One region of the Rhizobium sp. BK049 genome, then DNA from elsewhere that is predicted to be linked to it. Evidence: riboswitches for the same ligand, from Rfam matches in the RefSeq annotation. Region 1 holds a riboswitch; the other holds the start of a gene.
What was found. Region 1 has a riboswitch for S-adenosylmethionine ahead of metA (homoserine O-succinyltransferase). Riboswitches for the same ligand answer to the same signal wherever they lie in the genome.
Positions count from the first base shown of each region.

Region 2: it holds a riboswitch for S-adenosylmethionine, as region 1 does, so the genes downstream of both, FHT70_RS26795 (O-succinylhomoserine sulfhydrylase) here and metA (homoserine O-succinyltransferase) in region 1, are expected to answer to the same signal.

Region 1 is NZ_JACHYV010000018.1:37,372-45,210, forward strand. Features, by position in the region: gene FHT70_RS19010 (ABC transporter ATP-binding protein/permease) at 1-1,889, opposite strand, end outside; SAM riboswitch at 2,003-2,080, shown strand; gene metA (homoserine O-succinyltransferase) at 2,130-3,053, shown strand; gene FHT70_RS19020 (aldose epimerase family protein) at 3,172-4,194, shown strand; gene FHT70_RS19025 (GntR family transcriptional regulator) at 4,325-5,101, shown strand; gene FHT70_RS19030 (SIS domain-containing protein) at 5,094-6,125, shown strand; gene nagA (N-acetylglucosamine-6-phosphate deacetylase) at 6,125-7,276, shown strand; gene FHT70_RS19040 (SIS domain-containing protein) at 7,294-7,839, shown strand, end outside.
Region 2 is NZ_JACHYV010000033.1:43,613-51,451, reverse strand. Features, by position in the region: gene argF (ornithine carbamoyltransferase) at 1-638, shown strand, start outside; gene FHT70_RS26810 (Hsp33 family molecular chaperone) at 732-1,724, shown strand; gene FHT70_RS30750 (hypothetical protein) at 2,083-2,424, shown strand; gene apaG (Co2+/Mg2+ efflux protein ApaG) at 2,473-2,865, opposite strand; gene FHT70_RS26795 (O-succinylhomoserine sulfhydrylase) at 3,090-4,274, opposite strand; SAM riboswitch at 4,319-4,397, opposite strand; gene FHT70_RS26790 (2'-deoxycytidine 5'-triphosphate deaminase) at 4,472-5,566, shown strand; tRNA gene FHT70_RS26785 (tRNA-Gly) at 5,628-5,701, shown strand; gene FHT70_RS26780 (hypothetical protein) at 5,725-6,003, opposite strand; gene FHT70_RS26775 (VOC family protein) at 6,358-6,738, shown strand; gene FHT70_RS26770 (methyl-accepting chemotaxis protein) at 6,992-7,839, opposite strand, start outside.

The DNA of each region.
Region 1 (7,839 bases):
GGCGCGGGGACGACGGCTGCGCCCGCACTGGCGCTGGCGCCGGTGGTCTGGGCGACCTGCTGCTGCGGCTCTTCAGATCTCGAAGGCAGAGCCTGCAGATGCAGCACCCGCGGCTGCAGCGCCTCCAGATAGGTCTCAGAGCGGCCGATATAGATCATGCCCGTTTCGGGTATCGAAGTCAGCACGCTGCACATCGTCTCCTGCCATTCCGGCTCCATGCCCTCGAGCACTTCGTCGAAGATGATCCAACGCGGGCGCACCAGCAGCAGGCGCGCGAAGCCGATCGCCTTCTGCTCATCGCTGTCGAGCAGCTTGTCCCAGCGGGCGCGGGTATCGAGCCTTGCGATCAGAGAGTGCAGGCCGGCCTTTTCAAGGGCCGCCTCGACGGCAGCCTGCTCGTAGGCATCCGGGCTTTCGGGGAAGGCAAGCGCCTCGCGCAAAGTGCCGCCCGGAATATAGGCAATCTGCGGAACGAACAGCATGTCGTCGATCGGCGGCAGACCCATCGTGCCGCTGCCGCACGGCCAGAGCCCGGCCAAGGCCTGGAACAGCAGTTTGCGGTTGACGCTATGATCGCCGTTGATCATGATCTTTTCGCCGGCCTTGATCACGATATCGGTTTCACGCAGGCGAAAACCGCCGCATTCCTCGATGTCTTCGCCGATTTTGGCATTGATCACCACATCCTTCAGCGTCAGCCTGTCGGGGGTGGTGTTTTCATAGGCGATGCTGCCCTTCACACCAAAGTCCTCGTCCATGTCGAGCAGCGCCTGGCGGAAGTCGGTGACGCGCATCAGCGTGGCACGCCATTCGGCGATCGGGCCGAAATTGGCGACATACCAGCGCAACGCCGTATTGACTTGGTTGAAGGCGCCGACCGACATCATCAGCTGCCCGAGGGTGAGGCCGCCGGAAAAATAAGCGGGTGCGGCAACGATAATGGGGATAACGATCACGAGCCAGCCGTAGCCGGCCGAAACCCAGGTGAGATTGGTATTGGCCATGGCGAGCCGCTTGACCACCCTCAGCACCGAACTGATGTCGGTGTTGATGCGCCGGCGTTCATTCTCTTCGCCGCGAGCGACGGTGATTGCCGGCATGTTCTCATTGGCATGCATCAGCGTGAAACGAAGCTCGGCCTCCTTCGAGAACCGGTCGGCATTGAGCTTGACCAGCTTGCGGCCGACGACCTGACTCAGCACCGAGGCGGAGGCGGCATAAAAAATCGCTGCCCAGACCATGTAGCCTGGAATGGAGAAGCTGTGGCCGCTGATGTGGAAGACGAAGCCGCTCGACAGCTCCCAGAGCACGCCGATGAAGCTCACCAGAAGAATGGTTGACTGTAAGAGGCCGAGAACGAGCCCTGTTGTGCTTTCGGCGAGGTTACGGGAATCCTCGTGCAGGCGCTGGTCGGGATTGACGCCGATCAGGCCGCTCGAGGCGAGCCGCAGCGCCCGCTTGCGCTTCAGCCATTGATCGACGAGATCGCGCGACAGGCCCTCGCGCATATAGAGCGCGGTCATCTGGTTCAGCCAGGCCTGCAGCACGTTGAGCAGCAGCAGCGTGCCGGCGATCATCGCAAAGATTTCGAGCTGGTGGAAGAATTCGCCGAGATCGCGGCGCTCGAGCGAATCATAGAAGGGGGCGTTCCACTCGTTCAGAATGACCTGGCCATAAGCTGTCAGAAGGATGACGAGGATCAGCACTGTTGCCAGAAACAGCACCTTGCCACGCACTTCAGAATTCCAGAATGCCGAGAACATTACTCCGAGGCGATATGTCAGGCTGAAGTCGTAACCAACCTTATCCTGCCTCCTGGTGCCCGGCCTCCCCTCAATCTTATCTGCCATCATGCTTTTCCAAACCGCCCATACTGTCATTATTAACATGGTGGCGTTACCGGTCTATCAACAGATTTTATCAGTCATTAAACTGTGATGATTCTTGACGCTCCGCTCCCGCATGCATTCGGAGTTGATTCGCGGCTCAACTGGGACTAATTAAGGCACTCCGTGGTGATTTGGCCGGCCGGCTTGCAGCCACGTTAAAAAAGTCGCTAAAGGGCCGCGTGCGGACCGGTAGCGATTTTTTCGCCGCCGGTTTTTTATTTTCGATCGAGTTGACCGCAAATGCCCATCAAGATCCCCGATACGCTGCCCGCTTTCGAAACCCTGGTTCAGGAAGGTGTGCGGGTGATGACCGAGACGATGGCGATCCGTCAGGATATAAGACCGTTGCAGATCGGCCTGCTCAACCTGATGCCCAACAAGATCAAGACCGAACTGCAGATGGCCCGTCTCGTCGGCGCTTCGCCGCTGCAGGTGGAGCTGTCGCTCATCCGCATCGGCGGCCACAAGGCGAAGAACACATCCGAAGATCACCTGCTCGCCTTCTACCAGACCTGGGAAGAGGTGAAGCAGCGCAAGTTCGATGGCTTCATCATCACCGGAGCGCCGATCGAGCTTCTGCCCTACGAGGACGTTACCTATTGGGCAGAGATGCAGGAGATCTTTAATTGGACCGAGACCAACGTCCATTCGACGATGAACGTCTGCTGGGGCGCGATGGCGGCGATCTATCACTTCCACGGCGTTCCGAAATATGAGCTTAAGGAAAAGGCCTTTGGCGTCTACCGGCACCGAAACCTGAAGCCTTCCTCCATCTATCTGAACGGCTTTTCCGACAATTTCGAGGTTCCGGTGTCGCGGTGGACAGAGGTGCGCCGCGAAGATATCGAGAAATCCGCAAGCCTGGAAATCCTGATGGAATCCAGCGAGATGGGCGTATGCCTCGTGCACGAGAAGAGGGGCCGGCGGCTCTACATGTTCAACCACGTCGAATATGATTCCACCTCGCTTTCGGATGAGTATTTCCGCGATGTGGATGCCGGCGTGCCGATCAAGATGCCGCATAATTACTTCCCGCATAATGATCCGACGCTTGCGCCGCAGAACCGCTGGCGCAGCCATGCGCACCTCTTGTTCGGTAACTGGATCAATGAGATTTACCAGACGACGCCCTATGACGTCGAAGAGATCGGCATGGATCTTTGACCGGCATTTCTTTCTGACCTGCCCGGTTGCGGTTTGGAGCAAATGCGGTCAGGTTCCGGTCCGGAACTCTATAGCGCCGCGCGTCTTATCGGACGCGCAAAGGAACGGACGGTCGATTATGTCGGATAAGTTGGAGCGGGATGTTTTCGGGCAGACGAAGGCGGGCGAAACCGTCTATCGCGTCGTCATCAATGGCGGCGGCCTGACGGCCAAGATCATCACCTGGGGCGCGGTCATCCAGGATCTGCGCCTTGCGGGACATGACGCGCCGCTGCAGCTTGGCTTCGAGGAGTTCGACAACTACCCGCTCTACTCGGCCTATTTCGGCGCGACGCCCGGCCGCTGCGCCAATCGCATCGGCGGCGGCAGGTTCACGCTCGACGGCAAGGATTATCAGCTCGAGCGGAACGAAAACGGCGTGACGCATCTGCATGGCGGCAGCGACAACATCGGCAAGCGCAACTGGACGATCGTCGAGCATGACGTCGACCGGCTGGTGATGAAGATCGTCGATCCCGACGGCCGCGCCGGCTACCCCGGCAATTGCACCATCCAGGCGACGTTCCGGGTGCATGGCAACGGCGAGCTGTCGATCACCTACGAATCAACAAGCGACCAGCCGACGCTCGCCAATGTCTGCCAGCACGCCTATTTCAATCTCGACGGCCGCGACGATGCGCTGGCCCACGACATCATGATCGCCGCCGATCACTATTTGCCGACCGACGAAAAGCAGGTGCCGACCGGCGAAATCCGGCCCGTTGCCGGCACTGAATTCGATTTCCGCGAGATGGCTCCGATGAAGCGTTTCGTCGGCAATGAACAGGCATTGTACGACCATAATTTCTGCCTGTCTCGAGAACGCACCGCCAAGCGGACTGTGGCACTCGCCCGCAGCCTCTATTCCGGCGTGTCGCTGGAAGTGCGCAGCACCGAGCCGGGCGTGCAGTTCTATGCCGGCTTCAAGCTCAATACAGGTGCTCCCGGCCTCGGCGGGCGCAATTACGGCCCGTTCGCCGGCTTCTGCCTGGAAACGCAGGTCTGGCCGGATGCCATTAATCACGAAGGCTTTCCGAATGCGGTCCTGCGCCCCGGCGAAGTGCTGCGCCAGGAGACGGACTACATCTTCACCAAGAGCTGAGCATTCTAGAGACGCACGGCTGTCAAATTTGACCGTTATGAACCCTCTTCGGTTTGCCGGAGAGGGTTTTTTTAGGCCTTGTCCGATTCAGACTTGCCGATTGGTTCTATATAGGTTCTATTGTCTGCCCATGGATAGAACCAGTCTAGTAGCTGAACTCAATAGACGCGGCCTGCGCGACGAAGCGTTGGCCGGGCCGCTCTACAAGCGGCTGGCGCAGGCGCTGACCAGCCTCATTCAGGAGGGCTTGCTGAAGGCCGGCACGGCGCTGCCGGGCGAGCGCGACCTTGCCGAGGCTCTCAAGCTTGGCCGCGTCACCGTGCGCACTGCCTATCGCGACCTGATGGCGGCCGGCGCACTGGAATCACGCCACGGAAGCGGTACTTTCGTATCGGGTAAGGTGGAGCGCATGGAACAGTCGCTCTGGCGGCTTTCCTCCTTCTCCGCCGACATGCGCTCGCGCGGGCGTCTGCCGGCCGCACGCATCTTGTCGCGGGAGATCAACACGCCGTCTCCGGAGGAATCCTTTCTGCTCGGCCTCGGCGCTGGCGAACCGGTTCTGAGGCTCGACCGTCTGCGCCTCGCCGACGGCCTGCCGCTGGCGATCGAGCGCGCCGTCGTGCCGGTCAAGTTTCTGGGGGAGAACGCCGGCGGCGAGGGATCGCTCTACGATGCGCTGGCGGCGAATGGCCACCGACCGGTGCGTGCGCTGCAGCGGCTGACCGCCGTCACGCTCGATACGTCCTATGCCGCGATGCTGAACGTCAAGGCAGGCGCACCGGCGCTTCTGATCGAACGTGTCTCGCGCCTGGAAGACCAGCGCGTCGTCGAATATACCCGCTCGCACTACCGCGGCGATGCCTATGATTTCGTTGCCGAATTGAGAATTGGAGATGACCATGAGTGAGAACCAGTCGTTGATGCTGCAGGAAGCCGGCCAGTCGCCGGAGGTGGTGGCCACGCTTCTCGAAAAGGAAAAACCGGTCTTTGCGGAAATCGCCCGGCTGTTTTCGTCCGCCCGCCCGAGCGTGGTGACCACGGCGGCGCGCGGCTCCTCGGACCACGCCGCCACCTTCTTCAAATATCTTTTCGAGATCTCCTGCGGCGTACCGGTCGCATCGGTGGGACCGTCAATCGCTTCCGTCTACGGCGCTGCCCTCCATCTGAAGGGCGGTGTGCACTTCACTGTTTCGCAGTCGGGCGCCAGCCCTGACATCGTGGCTTTGCAGGAGGCGGCGAAGAAGGGTGGGGCGACGACCATCGCCGTCGTCAACGTCACCGACAGCCCGCTTGCCAAACAGGCCGATATCGTTCTCGGTCTTAACGCCGGCGCGGAAAAAAGCGTGGCGGCGACCAAATCCTTCATTGCCTCCGTCGCCGCCCTTTCCGGCGTGACGGCCGCGATCGGCGGCGCGTCCGGCCTGCAGGCAGCGCTTGAAAAACTGCCGGAGGCGCTTTCGGCGACCGCAGGTATCGAAACGGCGGCGGTCGAGGAGGTGCTGTTCCATGCGACCTCGCTCTATACGGCCGGCCGCGGCCCGGCGTTTGCGATCGCGCTAGAAGCGGCACTGAAGGCGAAGGAAACCTCCGGCCTGCATGCCGAGGCCTTTTCGCTAGCGGAACTGATGCACGGTCCGATGCGCCTGGTGCAGCCCGGCTTTCCGATCGTCGCCTTCGCGCCTGACGATGCGGCCTTCGCCAATAACGGCCAGGCGCTGGAGCGGCTGCAGAAGCTCGGCGCCACCACCGTCGGTTTTTCGGCACAGCCGCTTCCCGGCATCAATCTGCGCGTGCCGACGACGGGCAATGGCCTGATCGATCCGCTGGTGTCGCTGCTCGTCTACTACCGGCTGATCGAATCGGTGACGCGCCGCAAGGGCTTCGATCCCGACCGGCCGGCGAACCTGCTCAAGGTGACGGAGACGATCTGATGGTCCGCAAGATCTTCGTCGGCGCCCGCATCTTTGACGGCGAGCGCTTCCATGACGACAAAGCGCTCATCGTTGCCGACGGCCGCGTCGAAGCGATCATCGCGGTAAACGACCTGCCCGATGGCGAGACGGTCGCTCTTGCGGGCGGCATCCTGTCGGCCGGCTTCATCGATGCGCAGGTCAATGGCGGCGGCGGCCGAATGTTGAACGATGAGCCTTCCCCAGCGTCGATGGATATCATCGCCAACGCGCATCGGCCTTACGGCACGACGTCGCTGCTGCCGACCTTGATCACCGACACATCCGAGGCGACCAGTGCCGCTATCGAAGCGGCGAAGGAGGCTGTGAAAGAAGACCGTGGCGTCGCCGGCCTGCATCTCGAAGGCCCGCATCTGGCGCCAGCCCGCAAGGGCGCTCATTTGGCCGAGCTGATGCGGCCGGTGGAGGATAGCGACATCAAGGCCTTCATCCGGGCACGTGAGTCGATAGGCACGCTGCTCGTCACCATCGCCGCCGAGCAGGTGACGGTCGCCCAGGTGCGCGAGCTTGCCGAAGCCGGCGTCACCGTCAGCATCGGCCATTCCGATTGTTCCAGCGAGGCGGCGGAGGAACGGTTCGATGCCGGAGCGCGCGGGGTCACGCATCTCTTCAACGCGATGAGCCAGATGGGCCACCGTGCTCCGGGCCTGGTCGGCGCGGCCATCGATCATCCCGCATCCTGGTGCGGCATCATTGCCGACGGCCATCACGTCGATCCGAAGGCCCTGCGCACGGCGCTGCGCGCCAAGCGCGGCGAAGGCAAGCTGTTCTTCGTGACCGACGCGATGTCGCTTGTCGGCTCGCAACAGGACTCGTTCACGCTGAACGGACGCACCGTTCGGCGCGAAAGGGGCGGCTTCTGCTCGAAGCTCGTGCTTTCCGACGGGACGCTCGCCGGCTCCGACGTCGATATGATCTCGGCGATCCGCTACGGCGTCACCTATCTCGACCTGACGCTCGCCGAGGCCTTGCGTATGGCGACCCTCTATCCCGCGCGTTTCCTGAGGCTTGCCGATCGTGGCCATCTCTCGCCGGGCGCGCGCGCCGATCTCGTACATCTGACAGATGCGCTTACTGTCACCGCCACCTGGCTTGCCGGCGAGGCAGCCTGAACGCAAGGAGAAGCGGGATGACTGACATTACCGATGCCTATTTCTCCAACCTGATCGGCCGGCTGGAGACGTTGAGGCAGGCGCTCGCCGAACCGATGGCGCAGGCCGCGGCGGTCATCCTCGATGCCGCCCGCGACGACAAGCGCGTCTATGTGTTCGGCACCGGCCATTCGCACATGCTGGCGGAAGAGGTGCACTACCGCGCCGGCGGGCTCGCCTTCACCGTGCCGGTGCTTGTCGGCTCCGCCATGCTGCATGAGGGCGCCGTCATCAGTTCGGTCTATGAGCGCACACAGGGCCTTGTGCGGCCGATGCTGGAGCGTTACGGCATGCAGCCGGGCGACGTTATCATCATCGCCTCCAATTCGGGTGTGAACGCCGCGCCGATCGAGGCGGCCGACTATGCGCGCGACATCGGCGCAAAGGTCATCGCCATCACGTCGATCGCCTATTCCTCGGCGATCGCCAATGGTCGCCGCCGGCTCGCCGACGTTGCCGACGTGGTGCTCGACAACGGATTGCCGCCGGGTGACGCCGTTGTCGATCTCGAAGGAACAGGACTT
Region 2 (7,839 bases), on a different contig from region 1:
TGCTGTCGCGCTATGTCGATGCGATCATGATCCGCACCACCGAGCATTCGCGCCTGCTGGAGCTTGCCGAACATGCGACCGTGCCTGTGATCAACGCGCTGACGGACGATACCCATCCCTGCCAGATCATGGCCGATATCATGACCTTCGAGGAGCATCGCGGCCCGATCAAGGGCAAGACGATCGCCTGGACCGGCGACGGCAACAATGTGCTGCATTCGCTGGTCGAAGGGGCGGCGCGCTTCGGCTACCGCATGAACATGGCCGTGCCTCTTGGTTCCGAGCCCAAGGATCACTATCTGAACTGGGCCCGCAATGAGGGCGCCGAAGTCATGCTCTGCCATGATGCCGACCGTGCGGTCGAAGGCGCCGATTGCGTGGTGACCGATACCTGGGTCTCCATGAATCAGGAACATCGGGCCCGGGGTCACAACGTCTTCCAGCCTTATCAGGTCAATGCGGCCTTGATGGCCAAGGCCGGCAGCGATGCATTGTTCATGCATTGCCTGCCTGCTCATCGCGGTGAGGAAGTGACGGACGAGGTGATCGACGGCCCGCAATCCGTGGTCTTCGATGAAGCGGAAAACCGTCTTCATGCGCAGAAGTCGATTCTTGCTTGGTGCCTGGGCGCGATCTGAACCATAATCGGATGTTGCGAGTCATAAGCTTGCGGCCCGACTGCGCGAGCGCCGGACACTTTGGCCGCCGCTCCAGAAACTAGGAGTAAAGCCATGGCAGAAGCTGCAGCCGCCCTCGGCCAGTTCGATTTCGCCGGCGATGATCATGTCGTCCCCTTTCAGGTGGAGGGTCTGGATGTGCGCGGCCGCGCCGTCCAGCTCGGCCCCATGCTCGATGCGATCCTCGAGCGCCATCATTATCCCGCGCCCGTCGCCCGGCTGCTCGCCGAAGTCGTCGTACTGACGGTGCTGCTCGGCACCTCGCTGAAGTTCGACGGCAAGTTCACCGTGCAGACCAAGGGCGACGGCCCGGTCGATCTGCTCGTCGCCGATTTCTCGACGCCGGAGAACGTGCGTGCCTATGCCCGTTTCGACCGGGCGCTGCTCGACCAGGCGATTGCCTCAGGCGAGACCGAGCCGGAGCAGCTGCTCGGCAAGGGCGTGCTTGCCTTCACCATCGACCAGGGCAAGTTCGCGCAGCCTTACCAGGGCATTGTCGCCCTCGACGGCACGTCGCTCGAGGAGATCGCCGGCGTCTATTTCCGCCAGTCGGAGCAGATCCCGACGCGCGTGCGCCTGGCTGCGGCCGAACTTTTCGACCGTGACGATACCGGCAAGCCGCGCCATCGTTGGCGGGCAGGCGGCCTCGTCGCCCAGTTCCTGCCGGAGGCACCGGAGCGCATGCGCCAGCCTGATCTCCACGGCGGCGACGGCGATAACGGCGACCGTCCGCATGGCGAGGATGACGCCTGGACCGAAGCGCGCTCGCTGGTCGAGACCATCGATGCCGACGAGCTGACCGATCCGCAGGTCGGCACCGAACGTCTCTTGTTCCGCCTGTTCCACGAGCGCGGCGTGCGCGTCTTCGAGCCCCGCGCCGTCTTCGACCGCTGCAGCTGCTCGCGGGAAAAAATAGGCAACGTGCTGAAGGGGTTCACCGCCGAGGAGATCGAGGCCAGCCAGGAAAACGGCGAGATATCCGTCACCTGTGAATTCTGCTCGACCACCTACCGCTTCGAAGCAGCCGAGCTTCAGCCGGCGGAATAACATTAGTCGCGCTTAGCGCGAAAAAGATGCGCATTGCAGCGGCACAGTGACTCGACTTTTAGTAGTCACTGTGCACCTATTATCCCAACTGGTTCTGGGGGCGGGACGTCAATGCGGCTTTTGTATTTTGTATTCGCATTCATTGCTGCGATGCCACGGATTGTCCTGGCTGATGACGAAACAATCAAATGGAAAGAAGTTGGCGGCTGGACCGTGGCTGTCGACCCGACCTTGGGCAACGGCTGTTTTGTTCTCACTTCATTTGATGACGGCACCGTTTTTCGTCTGGGCTTTAATTTTACAAAAAAGGAGAGCCCTTTTTACATTGTGATCGCAAATCCGAACTGGATCCTTGGAAGTGGGAAAGCAATATCCCATCGAACTGTCGTTAGATCGTTCTCAATGGACGGCGAATGCGAGCGCTCTCGATCTTGATGGCTTCAAGGGATTATGGATCGATTTTAAGGATTCCAGTCTGATTGCCGAGTTCGCTCGTAAACTGAGTTTTCGCGCCACCTTCAACGGAAAGCAGATTGTTGCGCTGAGTTTAAAAAATTCCGTCAGGGCAACGGATGAGATGCTCACCTGCCAGAAGGCGGTAAACGCTGCAGTCGCTCAGCGGCCAGCCACGCCCCAATCAAAGGATCCGTTCGAAGCAAAGCCGGACACCCGGACGGCCTCGGATCCTTTTGATCTCTGATGCATGTCGTCTGGGGGTGATCGGGCATATCGACTTTGGGGCCTGCGCTCAGTTCAGCACGCGCAGTAGCCCCGGTGAATCCAGCGAGAAGGCGGGGATGTCGACGTCGAATAGCTCGCCTTCATCCGTTTCCATCTGGTAGTGGCCGAACATCAGGCCTGAGGGCGTGTCGAGCGGGCAGCCGGAGGAATATTCGTAGGTGTCGCCGGGGCTGAGCCGCGGCTGTTCGCCGACCACGCCGGGGCCGGTCACCTCGTCCACCACCCCGTTCTGGTCGGTGATGTTCCAGTAACGATTGATGAGGCGAACGGCGACGCCGGAATTGTTGCTGATGACGATCCGGTAACCCCAGACATAGCGATCGTCTTCCGGATCGGATTGCTCCTCCAGATAGAACGGTTCGACCACGACTTCGATATCTCTTGTGAGGGCGCGATACATGCCTTGCACCATAGTCAAGATATGTTACCCGTATCTTATAAAGAGGCCCCGTCCGTCAAGAAACGGAACGTTGATCAGCGGTCAAATGGTGATCATCGTATGGTTTTCGATCGTTAAGCCTAATCGTCAGCGTTAATTTTACTTCGCAACGCCGGCGCGGGGGTACTTGTTCCCGCAGATCGGCGGCCGGCTCCTCATTGAAGTCCGGCCGCTATTCCAGTCCATCAGGCCGAAACCTTGGAAAGCGCCTGCGCGAAATCCTCGATCAGGTCGTTCGTATCCTCGATGCCGGCCGAAAGCCGCACCGTACCCGGAGAAATGCCGAGTTCGGCACGCGCCTCTTCCGTCAGGTTCTTGTGCGTCGTCGTTGCCGGATGGGTGATCAGGCTTTTGCTGTCGCCGAGATTGTTAGAGATCTTGATGATCTCAAGCGCGTTCTGCAGCGCGAAGGCCGCCTCCTTGCCGCCCTTCAGCTCGAAGCAGACGAGCGTCGAGCCGCCGGTCATCTGCTTGGCGATGATGTCAGCCTGCGGGTGATCCTTGCGGCCGGGATAGATCACCTTGGCGACCTTGCCCTGCTCTGCCAGGAAATCGGCGATCTTCGCCGCATTTTCAGTCTGCTGCTTGACGCGCAGCGGCAGCGTCTCGATGCCCTTGAGAAGCGTCCAGGCATTGAACGGCGACATGGCCGGGCCGGTATGGCGGAAATAGTCGTGCAGGTTCTCGTCGATCCATGCCTTGTCGGCGAGCACCACGCCGCCGAGGCACCGGCCCTGGCCGTCGATATGCTTGGTGGCGGAATAGACGACGATATGGGCGCCGAGTTCGAGCGGCTTCTGGAAGAGCAGCGTCGCGAAGACGTTGTCGACGATCACCTTGGCGCCGACCTGGTTGGCGAGCTCGGCGACGCCTGCGATATCGATCACTTCGAGCGTCGGGTTGGTCGGGCTCTCCAGGAAGAATACCTTGGTATTCGGGCGGACCGCCTTTTCCCAATTGGCGAGATCCCGGCCGTCGACCAGCGTGCACTCGATGCCGTATTTCGGCGCCAGCGTTTCCACGACCCAGCGGCAGGAGCCGAACAGCGCGCGGGCGGCGACAATGTGGTCGCCGGCCTTGACCTGGCAGAGGACGGCGGCGGCGACGGCTGCCATGCCGGAGGCGGTGGCGCGGGCATCTTCGGCGCCTTCCAATGCGCACATGCGCTTTTCGAACATGTCGTTGGTCGGGCTGCCGTAGCGAGCGTAGATGAAGCCGTCCGTTTCGCCCTTGAAGCGGGCTTCTGCCGCTTCCGACGTGTCATAGACGAAACCCTGGGTGAGATAGATTGCCTCTGATGTTTCGCCATATTGCGAACGCAGCGTGCCGCCATGGACGAGTTGGGTTGCCGGGCGCCAGGTCTTGCTCATGCCATCACCTTCACATAACAAAAAAACCGGCCGCAAAAGCAGACCGGTTTCATAACCCGGTCTTTTTAGCCACTTGTTTAACGTGGCTGCAAGCCGACCGGCCAAATCACCACGGGATAATTCTGCAATACTGCTGTTAGCTGCTTGCGTCAATTCCCCGAGTTTGGTTTTGTCGGCAGCGAAATGATGGATGGGGCATGATGGCTCGCGAAACTGGAATTCTGGCGGACCGCGCGATTGCGGCACTGTTCGAAACGGGGCGTCTGAACTCCGAGCGGGAGCTCGACCGCGATCAGATCCAGCCGGCAAGTCTCGACCTGCGCTTAGGAAGCAAGGCGTTTCGTGTGCGCGCCTCTTTCATGCCCGGCCCCTCGCATCTGGTCTCGGACAAGCTCGATCGGCTGAGCCTGCACGTGATCGACCTTTCCCAGGGCGCGGTGCTCGAAACCGGTTGCGTCTACATCGTGCCGCTGATGGAGAGCTTAGCGCTGCCGGCCGACATGTCGGCTTCGGCCAATCCGAAGAGCTCGACCGGCAGGCTCGATATCTTCACCCGCGTCATCACCGACTACGCCCAGGAATTCGACAAGATCCCGCCGGGCTATTCCGGCCCGCTCTATCTCGAAATCAGCCCGCGCACCTTCCCGATCGTCGTGCGCCGCGGCTCGCGCCTGTCGCAGATCCGCTTCCGCGTCGGCCAGTCCGTGCTCGGCGAGCCGGAACTTCTGAGGCTGCATGAAAGCGAAACGCTCGTTGCCAGCAAGCAGCCGAACGTCTCGGGCGGCGGCATCGCGCTGTCGATCGATCTCACCGGCGACAAGGACGGCCTGATCGGCTATCGCGGCAAACACCACACCGCCGTCGTCGACGTCGATGAAAAGGACCAGCACGATATTTTTGATTTCTGGGAACCGCTATACAGCCGCGGCCGCAACGAGCTGATCCTCGATCCCGACGAGTTCTATATCCTCGTCTCGCGCGAAGCCGTGCATGTGCCGCCGGATTATGCCGCCGAGATGACCCCCTTCGATCCGCTGGTCGGCGAATTCCGCGTCCATTATGCCGGCTTCTTCGATCCGGGCTTCGGCCATGCGCCGGCCGGCGGGCGCGGCAGTCGCGCCGTGCTCGAAGTGCGCAGCCACGAAGTGCCCTTCATCCTCGAAGACGGGCAGATCGTCGGCCGCCTGGTCTACGAGCACATGCAGGAAAAACCGGCCAGCCTCTACGGCTCCGGCCTCGGCTCCAACTATCAGGCCCAGGGCCTCAAGCTTTCCAAACATTTCCGCATCTGACGCCGGCCTGACGGGCCGCGACTTGACAGCGGCCCCCATCTGTTGGAAATCTCAAGGCATCGCGGGTGTAGCTCAATGGTAGAGCAGCAGCTTCCCAAGCTGAATACGAGGGTTCGATTCCCTTCACCCGCTCCAGCTGCCTTTCCAGCGATGTCCTTCTAATCCCCGAAAAACCGAATCGGCTTATACCGGCGGTGTGCGATGATCAGGCTGCGGTCGGGCTGGATGATGTAGGTTTCCTCCACCTGTTGGCCGTATTGGTCGATAAAATCATGCGGGAAGGAGGAGCCGGGTGGCGATTTGGTGAGCTTGGTGCGCGGCTGGCCGTGATAGATGATGCTGCCTGGGATGGGTTCGAGGCCCGGGCCGCTGTAGCTGACGGTGTTGCATCCCGCCAGAACGAGTGTGCCGACGAGGCCGATGATTGCCGGTTTCATATCCATCCCTTCCGATGCGCAGAACGTTGCGATCTTACTCCCGATCGCAACAGACGCACCAGATGAAACGGCGTCTCCGCCTTCACTCGTTCGAGAGGTGCTGCCCGGAGCGCAGGAAATCCATGCGTTGCCGAAACCGGCGGTGTCTGCTAGATCGGCAGTGTCGAAAAAGGCAGGATCGGTTGAGGTAAGCCCGATCCCTTCCGTTGGAGCGTCGTGAGCGCTCTCAAGAAGCTCTGCTCCGTGGCCTATGGCACGAGAACCCGCGACGTGATCCGCATCAAGATGCGGGATCCCGGCGGCGTGCGGAGACGGCAAAAGGCAGTCCCGGGATTTTTTCAAACGGAGACTGTCATGCGCCTGAACCATCTCGATTTTCACGTTCCCGATATTACCGCGACGGCGGATTTCTTCATCCGCCATTTCGGCCTGACGCTGAAGGATATGCGCGGCCAGAATGGCCTGGCGATCCTGACCGACGACGCCGGCCTCGAAATCGTTCTCAGCCACGCGATCGCGAAGTTCGGCACCGCCGACCAGGTCGAACTGCAGCGTCAGACTTATCACGTCGGCTTTATTTTGCCTGAGAAGGCTGATGTTGATATTGTTCATGCCGGGCTTGTTGCCGCCGGTGCGGTCCTGTCCGGCCCGCCGGCCACCATGCGCGGCGGCTGGCTGTTTTATTGCACGGCGCCCGGAAATATTCTGGTCGAGGTTGGGTGGCGGCCGGTTTAAGTGAAATCCCAGAAGGAAGGGTGCGGCCCGTAGCCTGCCCCTCATCCGGCTCCCGGCATCGACCGGGGTCGCGCCACGGTCTCGGCCCGTCCTTCGGACCCCCGTAAACAGGGCGAAGGGGGGATGTGCCGCGACCTTTCCGGTCCCCGCCGACCTCTCGCTGGGCACGTCCCCTCGCCCCGTTTTTACGGGGAGAGGGTTAGGGTGAGGGGCAGCTATCCGCGCGAACCGGGCAGGCGTGCCTCTTGCCGGCTCAGAATTCCGTCCAGTCGGCATCCTGCGTCGACGGCGTGCTGCTGTTGCCGGCGCCGAAGGCGTTGGAAATCTTCTGGCCGAGTGCGCGGGCGGGTGAGGCGGCCGGGCGGGCCGTGCCTTCCCTGGCGATGCGGAGCTGCGCTGCCTTAGCGGCCGGGCGTGGGGCCACCCGCGGTGCCGGGGCTGTCGACCGCGTAGACGCGCTCGGTGCGGCGGCGGCAAAGCCGCCGGTGCCGGTCAATCGGAACTGGCCGAGCAGCGTGTTGAGCGCCGATGCTTCGCTGGCGAGGCTGTGGCTGGCGGCCGTCGACTGCTCGACCATTGCCGCATTCTGCTGCGTGCCCTGGTCCATGGTGTTGACGGCGGTGTTGATCTCCTGCAACCCGATCGACTGTTCGCGCGAGGCTTCGGCGATCGCGTGGACGTGCTGGTTGATTTCCTGCACCTCGGTGACGATCACATCGAGCGCCTTGCCGGTCTCGCCCACCAGCGTGACGCCGGTCTGGACATGAGAGCCGGAATTGGTGATCAGCGACTTGATCTCCTTGGCGGCATTGGCCGAGCGCTGAGCGAGCTCGCGCACTTCCTGGGCGACGACCGCAAAACCCTTGCCGGCTTCACCGGCGCGCGCGGCTTCGACGCCGGCATTCAAGGCCAAGAGGTTGGTTTGGAAGGCGATGTCGTCGATGACGCCGATGATGTTGGAAATTTCGCCTGAGGACTTTTCGATCTCGTGCATGGCGGAGATAGCCTTGCGGACGATCTCGCCGGATTTTTCGGCGCCGAGGCGGGTGCGGGTGACGAGCTGGCTCGCCTCCTCGGCGCGCTTGGCGGCATCGCGCACCG